DNA from 2 places in the Gordonia phthalatica genome. Region 1 is predicted to be linked to the other one. Evidence: predicted binding sites of a transcription regulator. Region 1 holds the regulator's gene; the other holds the start of a gene.
What was found. Region 1 encodes LexA, which represses DNA repair genes until DNA is damaged. Its sites were predicted from a motif close to CGAACANNTGTTCG; they were not measured.
Positions count from the first base shown of each region.

Region 1 (4,914 bases):
CTTCACCGCCGCTGCCGCCGTCGTCGGTGACCGGCTCGCCGACCGGGCGTCGCACAGCACCGGTGTCGCCGCCGAAGTCCTCACGGCCACCGCGGGTCTGGCGCGCGACCGCGGATGGGCGAGCACGGCGGGCAAGTCCATCAAGGCGGGGGTTCCCGCGCCGCTGGCCGCCATCGCCGCGACCGATCAGTTCGCCGAGATGTTCACCAAGCTGGGCGGCCTGATGGCCGAGCGGGTGACCGACTTGAAGGACGTCCGCGACCGCGTCGTCGCGGAACTCCTCGGTCTTCCGGAGCCCGGCATCCCGAACCCGGAGGTCCCCTCGATCCTGCTCGCCGACGACCTCGCGCCCGCGGACACCGCGGGATTGGATCCGACGCGGGTGATCGGGCTCGGCATGCGGCTCGGCGGGCCGAGCAGCCACACCGCGATCATCGCTCGCCAGCTCGCCATTCCGTGCGTGGTCGCCGCCGCCGACCTCGATGAGATCCCCACGGGGGCACTGGGATACGTCGACGGCGACCGAGGAACAGTCGGAACCGAGCCCGACGCGGACGCCATCGCCGCCGCCGTCGAGCATGCGCGGGAGAAGGCCGAACAGATCGCGGCGTGGCGGGGGCCGGGCCGCACCGCCGACGGGCACGAGGTGCTGATTCTCGCGAACGTCGCCGACGGCGTCTCGGCGCGGGCCGGTGCCGAGGCCCCGGTGCAGGGCGTCGGACTGTTCCGCACCGAACTCGCCTTCCTCGACCGGTCGAACGAGCCGACCGTCGAGGAGCAGGTGGCGCTCTACCGCGAGGTGATCGACGCGTTCCCCGGCCAGAAGGTGGTGATCCGCACCCTGGACGCCGGCTCGGACAAGCCCCTGAAGTTCGTCGCCCACGCCGACGAGCCGAACCCCGCCATGGGTGTCCGTGGCAACCGGATCGTGCAGACCCATCCCGAGATCCGCGACAAGCAGCTCGACGCGCTCGCCGCCGCGGCGCAGGGCGATGGCCGCGCCACGCCGTGGGTCATGGCGCCGATGATCGCGACCGTCGACGAGGCGCGCGAGTTCGCCGGGCAGATCCGCGATCGCGGCCTGATCCCGGGAGTCATGGTGGAGGTGCCGTCGGCGGCCATCATGGCCGACGCGATCCTCGCGGAGGTCGACTTCGTCTCGATCGGCACCAACGACCTCACGCAGTACACGATGGCCGCCGACCGGATGTCGCCCGACCTCGCCACGCTGACCGATCCGTGGCAGCCCGCGGTCCTCGCGCTGATCGCGCGCGTCGGTGACGCCGGACAGCGTCAGGGGAAGCAGGTCGGCGTGTGCGGTGAAGCGGCCGCCGACCCGCTGCTGGCCTGCGTGCTGGTGGGGCTGGGCGTCACGTCGCTGTCGTCGGCACCCGCGGCGTCGGCCGCCGTCGGTCTCAAGCTGAGCGGGGTGACCCTGGAACAGTGCAGGGCCGCGGGTGCGGCGGCGGTTGCCGCCGCGAGTCCCGCGGCCGCTCGAGACGCCGCTCGCGCGGCGCTCGGGGAGTGATGCTCGGTTAGATTCGCCGCATCACGGTGACGACCTTGCCGAGAATGGCGGCGTCGTCACCGGGGATGGGGTCGAAGTGCTCGTTGTGCGGCATCAGCCACACGTGGCCGTCGGTCCGCTTGAACGTCTTGACGGTGGCTTCACCGTCGATCATGGCGGCGACGATGTCGCCGTTGTCGGCGACGTTCTGCTGACGCACCACCACCCAGTCGCCATCGCAGATCGCGGCATCGACCATCGACTCGCCGACGACGCGCAGCATGAACAGTGATCCCTCGCCGACCAGTTCGCGCGGCAGCGGGAAGACCTCCTCCACGGCCTGCTCGGCGAGGATCGGCCCGCCGGCGGCGATCCGACCGAGGACGGGGACGAAGGTCGGGGTGGGCAGGGCGTCACCGTCGACGGCCGCGCCGCCCGACGGGGGCGTGCGCGAGTCGTCGCGCACGTTGACCGCGCGGGGGCGGTGGGGATCGCGCTTGAGAAGGCCTCGGCGCTCCAGGGTGCGGAGTTGATGCGCCACCGACGATGTGGACGTGAGGCCCACCGCCTCGCCGATCTCGCGGATGCTCGGCGGGTAGCCGCGTTCGCGGACGGACTTGCGGATGACCTCCAGAACGTCGCGCTGACGCTGGGTGAGCGACGCCTCGAGCGTGGCGGTCGAGAGCATCGGATCGGGCGTGTCAGTCACCGGTGTGGCCTTTCGTCAGCTGTGTTCGATCGATGACCTGAAGGCTAGTTGAGTAGGTCACAAAACTCAAACAATTGTTCGATGCGTGTCGGCGATTGTCAGACCCATCGTGTTAACTATCGAACAAGAGTTCTTCGAACACTCGATCGAATGGAGACGAGCGATGAGTACCCCCACCGTCACGGCGCCCGCGCCGCGCCGTTTCGTCCGCGAGATGACCATGACCTGCGACCTTCCGGTCGTCGAGACCTCCCGGGTCTGCCGTCCCACCGGTCGTCCCGAACGCCGCGACATCGGCGTTCGTCGGTCATCGATCGCCCATTCGGGGGGCAGGGTCGTTCGAACGGAGGAACGGAGCCGAACGGTTGTTCGTCCGTTCGAACATCGGTGGGTCAGCGTCCTCCTCGTCGCCGGCGTGCTCGCCGCGATGGCCTGGCTGGTGCTCATGATCGACGGCGGGGCGCAGGACGGTGCCGCTCCGGTCACGCCGGCCGCCACGTCCGTGGTCTACGTGCGGTCCGGGGAGTCGCTCACATCGCTGGCCGAGCGGATCGCCCCCGACCTGCCCGTCGACGGGGTGATAGCTCAGGTGCGCGAGCTGAACGGACTCGAGACCTCCGGCCTGGTGGTCGGCCAGCCGTTGATCGTGCCGGACTACCGATAGTCCCTGGCTCCACGGCCGTGTCGGGCTGCCGGGTATTCTCGACCCATGCGCTGCCCGTTCTGCAAGAACGACGACACCAGAGTGGTCGATTCCCGAGTCACCGACGACGGTCAGGCGATTCGTCGCCGCCGGTCGTGCAGTGCGTGCGGGCGTCGCTTCAGTACCGTCGAGTCCGCCGTCCTGACCGTCGTGAAACGCAACGGCCTCACCGAGCCCTTCAGCCGGGAGAAGGTCATGAAGGGCGTGCGGCGTGCGAGCCAGGGGCGGCACGTCGACGAGGACTCGCTGGCGAAACTCGCCTCCCAGGTCGAGGACGCCGTGCGCTCGTCCGGGTCCGCCGAGATCTCCAGCAACGAGGTGGCGATGGCCATCCTCGGTCCGCTGCGCGACCTCGACGAGGTGGCCTACCTCCGGTTCGCGTCGGTGTACCGATCGTTCGAGTCGGCCGACGACTTCCAGCGCGAGATCGACGAACTGCGTCGCGACCGGCGCTGACCGCTCAGAACTTGTCGATCGCCTTGATGATGCGCTGTTCGGACACCGAACCGCTGGTGCCGAGCTGCTGAGCGAACAGGCTGACGCGCAGTTCTTCGAGGCGCCACTGGACCAGTTCGGCCAGATCCGCGTGTCGCGACGCGGGCAACTGGGCTTCGCGACGGTTCCACGCCGCGACCACGCGGTCGATGGAAGCGAGGGCTTCGTTGTCCCGAGCACCCGCGGTGGCCAGTCCTTCCAGACGCAGTCGGGCGGCGGTGAGGTAGCGGGGCAGCGACCGCAGGTGCACCAGCGCGGTGGCACCGATGAACCCGTCGAACACCAGATTCGATGTCTGGTCGGCCACGTCGTCTGCGGCGAGGGTGCCGCTGCGGGCGTCGATCGCCCTGCGCACGGGTGAGTACTCGGCGAGCGCGGCGACGGCGGCGACGAAGTACTCGGGGGCGCGCGACCGGATCACGGGGGAGACCCGGGCGGACAGTTCGGCGAAATCGGTGGGCGTTCGCAGATCGGCCAGGTGCTTCTCGGCGGCGAGCGTGTCGGTGATGGCGCGCGCCGTGCAGTCGGCCAGCAGGGCGTCGATGTCGCGGTACGGGTTCTGACTGAGGGCGAGCTTCGAGGCCGGCGGAAGAGAGTTGGCGAGTCGACGGCTCGGCGGCTGCACTGACCGGCGGAGCAGTTCCGCTGCGGCGGCACGGATTCCCGCGTCGCGCTCGGCGGTGGAGGCGGCCACCGCGGTGCGGACGCCCTGGCCCGGTACGGCGAGGAGCGTCGGGTAGCGGGTGATCTGCTGCCCGGCGACGGTCGCGGTCTCCGACTCGGCGAGGGTGCCGAGACCGTCGGCGGACCAGGTGCGGTGGATCGGGGTCGCCGGGGTGTTTCCGCTGCCGCCGTCGAGGTCGTCGCGGATGGCGGCGAGGCGGTCGCCGCGGGCGATGATCGCACCCTTCGCGTCCACGACTGCGAAATGCATGCGCAGGTGCGCAGGCAGATTGTCGGGTCGGAAGTCGCGCGGCGAGAGGGTGACGCCCGAGATCGTCGACAGTTCGCGCGCGAGACCGGTGAGCAGCGGTTCGGCGCGGGCGGTGAGGCGGCTGAGAGCGAGGTCGGCGTACCGCGCGGCCGGTGACATGGACTTGCGGAGTCCCTTGGGCAGCGATTTCACCAGGGCCGTCGCGAGCTCGGCGCGCATGCCAGGCACCAGCCAGTCGAAGCCGCTGTCGCGGACGTGCTGCAGGAGCGGTCGCGGGATCACGACGGTCACGCCGTCGTCGGGAGCGCCCGGCTCGAAGTGGTAGCGCAGTTCCAGTCGGGTCTCGCCCTGCTGCCAGGCGGCGGGGAAGTCGGCGGCGGAGGGGGCGTCGTCGTCGAGGAACTCCTCGGGTCGCAGATTCAGCAGGGTCGGGTCGGTGCGACCGGCCTTCTTCCACCAGGAGTCGAAGTGGCGGGTGGAGACGACGTTCGCGGGGATCCGCGCGGCGTAGAACTCGAACAGATCGTCGTCGGAGATCCGCAGGTTGCGGCGGCGTGCACGCTGTT
Region 1 covers NZ_CP011853.1:1,947,562-1,952,475, forward strand. Annotated here, with positions in the region: gene ACH46_RS09120 (phosphoenolpyruvate--protein phosphotransferase) at 1-1,528, shown strand, start outside; gene lexA (transcriptional repressor LexA) at 1,536-2,195, opposite strand; gene ACH46_RS21595 (LysM peptidoglycan-binding domain-containing protein) at 2,380-2,880, shown strand; gene nrdR (transcriptional regulator NrdR) at 2,926-3,375, shown strand; gene hrpA (ATP-dependent RNA helicase HrpA) at 3,380-4,914, opposite strand, start outside.

Region 2 (4,914 bases), 1.5 Mb from region 1:
CCACGTCCGTGTAGGCCATGGATCCGACCAGCTTCTTCTCGCTCGTCATGTACTTCTGCAGGTCCACCTGGACCGGTTCGTGGAACATCGCGACGACGACCGACGTGCCGCCGGGACGGAGCGCGTCGAGCGCGGTGTCGTAGGTGGGCTGGCCGACGCCGGACGCGTCGAAGGAGACGTCGACGCCGCCGAGTGCCTGTACGTGCGCCACGACATCCGTCTGGCTCGGGTCCAGAACTTCCGCGCCCATCTCGACGGCGCGCGCCTTGCGCGCCTCGCTGAGTTCACTGACGAAGACCTTCGACGCGCCGCGCGCCAGGAGGCAGGACACCAGCGCCAGTCCGACGGGGCCGGCTCCGACGACCAGCGCCGTGGTGCCGTCGCCCCCGCCCGACTGCTTCACCGCGTGCCAGGCGACCGCCGTCGACTCGACCATCGCGGCCACCTCGGCACCGAACCGTTCGGGGATCACGTGCGCCGCGTCGCGGCCCGCGACGACGTACTCGCTGAAGCCGCCTCCCCCGCCGCTGACGCCGATGAAGCCGCCCTGCGCGCAGAGGTTCTGCTCACCGCGTTCGCAGGCCGGGCAGGTGCCGTCGTAGACGTTGGGGCGCACCGCGACCAGCGCGCCGACCTCGATGTCGTCGACGCCGTCGCCGAGCGCGACCACGCGTCCGGAGAACTCATGCCCCAGCGCGTGCGGGCCGTGTGTGCACAGCAGCGGATGGGTGAATCCCGCCGGGATCGGCGAGTACTGGAACAGCGAGAGGTCGGATCCGCAGATGCCCGCGCACTCCACCTTGACCTTCACCTGGCCGGGGCCGGGTTCCGGTTCCGGGACGTCGGCGATCCGAGCGTCCCGGGCGGCATACAGCAGCAACGATTTCACGTGAGACCTCCGGGTCGCGAGCGTTTCGACCGATCATCGGCCGGTTGCGGCTCGCGCGGTGGGGGTCGTCCCACTGAGCGCGACGGAGAATCATGCGGCGGGAGAAATCGCGCGGCGGGTGATCGTGGGACGGGGTCAGCGGCCGATCGCCGCGCCGACGACCTTCGCCATCTGCCGCTCACCCAGCGCGTTCGGGTGCAGAGGGACCAGCTGCGCGGCGCCGACCAGCGGCTCCACGTAGCGGACTCCGCGAGGCTTGCACGCCTCGTGGCCGACAGAGCCGACAGCCACGTCGACGAAGGTGACGCCGGTCTTGTGGGCGGCGCGCTCGATCGCATCCGACAGTTCGGTCTGGATGCGATACGCGGTCTTCACGTCGCCGCGGGTGACCGGAACACCCGGGCAGGCGACCGCGCGGTTCGGCACCAGGCGAAGGTAGTTGAGGGCGTAGACCTGCGCGTTCGGAGCCTTCTGTCGGACCGCCCGCATGGCGCGAACGAGCTTCGGGTAGGTCTGCATCCTGATCTCGCGCGCCACTCCCGCGGCGAAGAGATCGTCGCAGGGCGTCCCCGGCGCCACACCGAACGCTCCGACGACCACGCACTTGCCGATGGTCGTGGCGAAGACGTTGCCGTCGTTGCCGCCGATCGAGAAGGTGACGAGATCGGTGTTCGCGTCGAGCGCCGCGAGTTGCGGCTTCATGCCGGCCTTCTGCGGATGGAAGAAGTCGTTCGTGTCGGCGGCACCGCAGCTGACGTCGGTCAGGCGGAAGTCGTTCTTCGCGGCGAGGATGTGCGCATAGTTCCGCGACGACCGGAGACAATCCTGCCCACCGGGTGCGACGGGTTCCACACCCGATCCGGCGGAGAAGCTGTCGCCCATCGCGACGTAGTCCACGAGCGGTGCGGCATCGACAGGCGGTGCCAGGGTGATCCCGGCGACGACCGCCACCGCGCCCACAGATCTGCTGACCAAACCTAGTCTCACCGGGCCTCCCATCCACGAGACGCCCATCCACGCATAGGCGACGAATGCAGGTCGAACACTACCCAGAATTGCGGTTTCACATCTGCGAACTGGTCCGATGCCACTTTCCCGGAATTGTCAGAGGGTCGCGATACAGTGCATTCAAACGTTCGAACAAAGGTTCGTAACTGTATCCGAGGAGGTGGTCTACGTGAACGAAAACGGCATCCAGTTGCCGGAGGATCCGGTCGCGTTGGCCGCCCTGATGGACCAGGTGGCCGCCAAGTTCGCCGCGGCTCCGTTCGGGGCGGTGACCGAGGACCAGTTGGTCACCACCGCCGAGGTGATGGAGTCGGCGCGTCGTCGTCTCGACGGCGCCGATGCCGCCTTGTTGGTGGAGATCTCCGACCGCAACGCGGTCCGCAAGGTCGGCCTGTTCTCCCTGCACCAGTTCCTGGCCCAGCACCTGCGGGTCGGTGACGGCGAAGCCAAACGCCGCCGGATCGCCGCCGAAGCGATCGGCCAATTCTCCTCCCTCACCGGAGCAACCCTCGACCCGGTGTTGCCGGCCACCGCCACCGCGGTCGCCGACGGCGCCATCGGCGGCGGCCATGTCCGGGAAATCGCGGCCGTCATGGACCGGATTCCTTCCGCGGTCGACGCCGAAACTCGGGGTCGGGCGGAGGCCCAGTTGGCGGCCATCGCCCGCGACTTGTCCCCCGCGGGCGTGGCGCAGGCCGGGCACCGCCTGCTGGCGCACCTGGATCCGGACGGGCAGGTCACCGACGAACGTGACCGCGCGCGCCGTCGCGGCCTGACCCTCATGCCGCAGGACCGGCAGTTGATGAGCAAGGTCCGCGCCCAACTCAGCCCCGAGCTGCGCGCCAACCTGGAAGTCATGCTCGGCCAGTGGGCCGCACCCGGGGTAAACAATCCGGATGATCCCGAGTCCCCGCGCGGGGCCGCCGATCTGGCCGACCCGGCGGTTTTGGCCGCCGCGGCCGAGCGCGACACCCGCACCGCGGGTCAGCGCAATCATGATGCGCTGCTGGCGATCCTGCAGACCGCGCACGCCGCCTCCGGGGTGCCGGTCGGTAAACTCTCGACCGAACTGGTCGTGACGGTCACCGACAAGGAACTGGCCCAGCGGGCCTGGGTCGCGGTCACCGCGACCGGCACCCGCCTGCCGGTGCGGGAGTTGGTGCATGTCGCTGGTGCGGTGCAGCCGCACCTGGCGGTGTTCTCCGCCGCGACGGGTAAGGCGTTGTGGTTCGGGCGGGGACGTCGTCTGGCCTCGCAGGATCAGCGGTTGATGTTGTTCGCCCGCGATCGCGGGTGCACCGCCCCGGAATGCTCGGCGCCGTTCGCGCGAACCGAGGCGCACCACCTCACTGAATGGCGCGACGGCGGTCCCACCGACATCGACAATCTCGGCGCCGCGTGCGGGCGCCACAACCGATCGGTCGGCCACCAAGTCGGCCAGTGGGAAACCGCGACGGAGTCGAGGGTTGAGCCGACGTCCGAGGCCGCAGACCGAGGCGTCGGTCGAAACCGTGGTGAGGTTCGCCGGGGGTTTCGACTCGCTGCGCTCGCTCAACCCACGGATGGCGCCGAACTCCTGCCCGACCTCGGGCCCCACGCCCCACCGGCCCCGGAGGACTCCCGGGTCGAGGCCTACCTCACCCGCCTGTTGACCGCCTGACCGGCAAGCACGCCGGCCAGGGGTACCGGCATGCCGTCAGCGCAGTCCGTCGACGAAATCCGCCACCGCGCCGTACTCCGGCAGGAGCCCGGCCTCGCGAGCCTCCGACAGGGACGGCGCGGCGAGGTCCTTCGCCGACAACTCGTACTCGAGGGGCGTGCCGTCGCGCGCGACGCGCGGCCAGTCGATCCCGATCTCGGGATCGAGCGGGTTCACGCCGTGCTCACCACCCGGGTTGTAGCCGGTGGAGCAGAGGTAGGTGACGGTGGAACCGTCCTCCAGCGAGCAGAAGCCGTGGCCGATGCCCTCGGAGAGGTAGACGGCCTTGCGATCGACGTCGTCCAGCAGAACCGCGTCCCACCGACCGAAGGTCGGGGAACCGACGCGGATGTCGACGATCACGTCGAGGATCGACCCGACCGTGCAGGTCACGTACTTGGCCTGACCGGGCGGCACGTCCGCGAAATGGATGCCGCGCAGCACACCGGCAGCCGACACCGACGTGTTGACCTGCGCGAGGTCGAAGCGATGTCCGATGGTCTCGGCGAGCACGTCGGCCTTGAACGCCTCCAGGAACACACCGCGGTCGTCACCGTGCAGGACGGGCGTGAACTCCCACGCCCCGACGATCGTCAGTTCTCTGGCCTTCATCGGTTCACAGCTCCCGTCCGCGCTCGATCAGATCGAGCAGATAGTCTCCGTAGCCGGACTTCGCCAGTCGCGCCGCGGCCGCACGCAGTTCGTCGTCGTCGAGATAGCCGAGTCGCCAGGCGATCTCCTCCGGCACACCGATCTTCAAACCCTGCCGCTGCTCGACGGTCCGAACGAAGTTGCCGGCGTCGAGGAGCGAGTCGAAGGTGCCGGTGTCGAGCCAGGCGGTACCGCGCGGCAGCACCTGAACGTGCAGCTTCCCGCGACGGAGGTACTCGGCGTTGACGTCGGTGATCTCGTACTCGCCGCGCGCCGACGGCGTCAGCGACGCCGCGATGTCGACGACTTTGTTGTCGTAGAAGTACAGGCCGGGCACGGCGTACCGGGACTTCGGTTTCGCTGGCTTCTCCTCCAGCGAGACCGCGTTGCCGTCGCCGTCGAACTCGACGACGCCGTACGCGGTGGGGTCCGCGACGCGGTAGGCGAAGATCGCGCCGCCGTCGAGCCGATCGAAGCCCTGCAGCTGCGAGCCGAGCCCGGGACCGTAGAAGATGTTGTCGCCCAGAACCAGTGCGACGGACTCGTCGCCGATATGGTCGGCGCCCAGGACGAAGGCCTGCGCCAAGCCGTTCGGCTCCCGCTGTTCGCTGTAGGTCAGGCGAACGCCGAACTGCGAGCCGTCGCCGAGCAGGTTCTCGAACGCGCC
Region 2 covers NZ_CP011853.1:483,479-488,392, reverse strand. Annotated here, with positions in the region: gene ACH46_RS02255 (2,3-butanediol dehydrogenase) at 1-889, opposite strand, end outside; gene ACH46_RS02250 (SGNH/GDSL hydrolase family protein) at 1,025-1,876, opposite strand; gene ACH46_RS02245 (HNH endonuclease signature motif containing protein) at 2,067-3,557, shown strand; gene ACH46_RS02240 (dTDP-4-dehydrorhamnose 3,5-epimerase family protein) at 3,594-4,208, opposite strand; gene rfbA (glucose-1-phosphate thymidylyltransferase RfbA) at 4,213-4,914, opposite strand, start outside.
Region 2: the regulator LexA is predicted to act here: its motif matches at 2,027-2,040, upstream of ACH46_RS02245 (HNH endonuclease signature motif containing protein).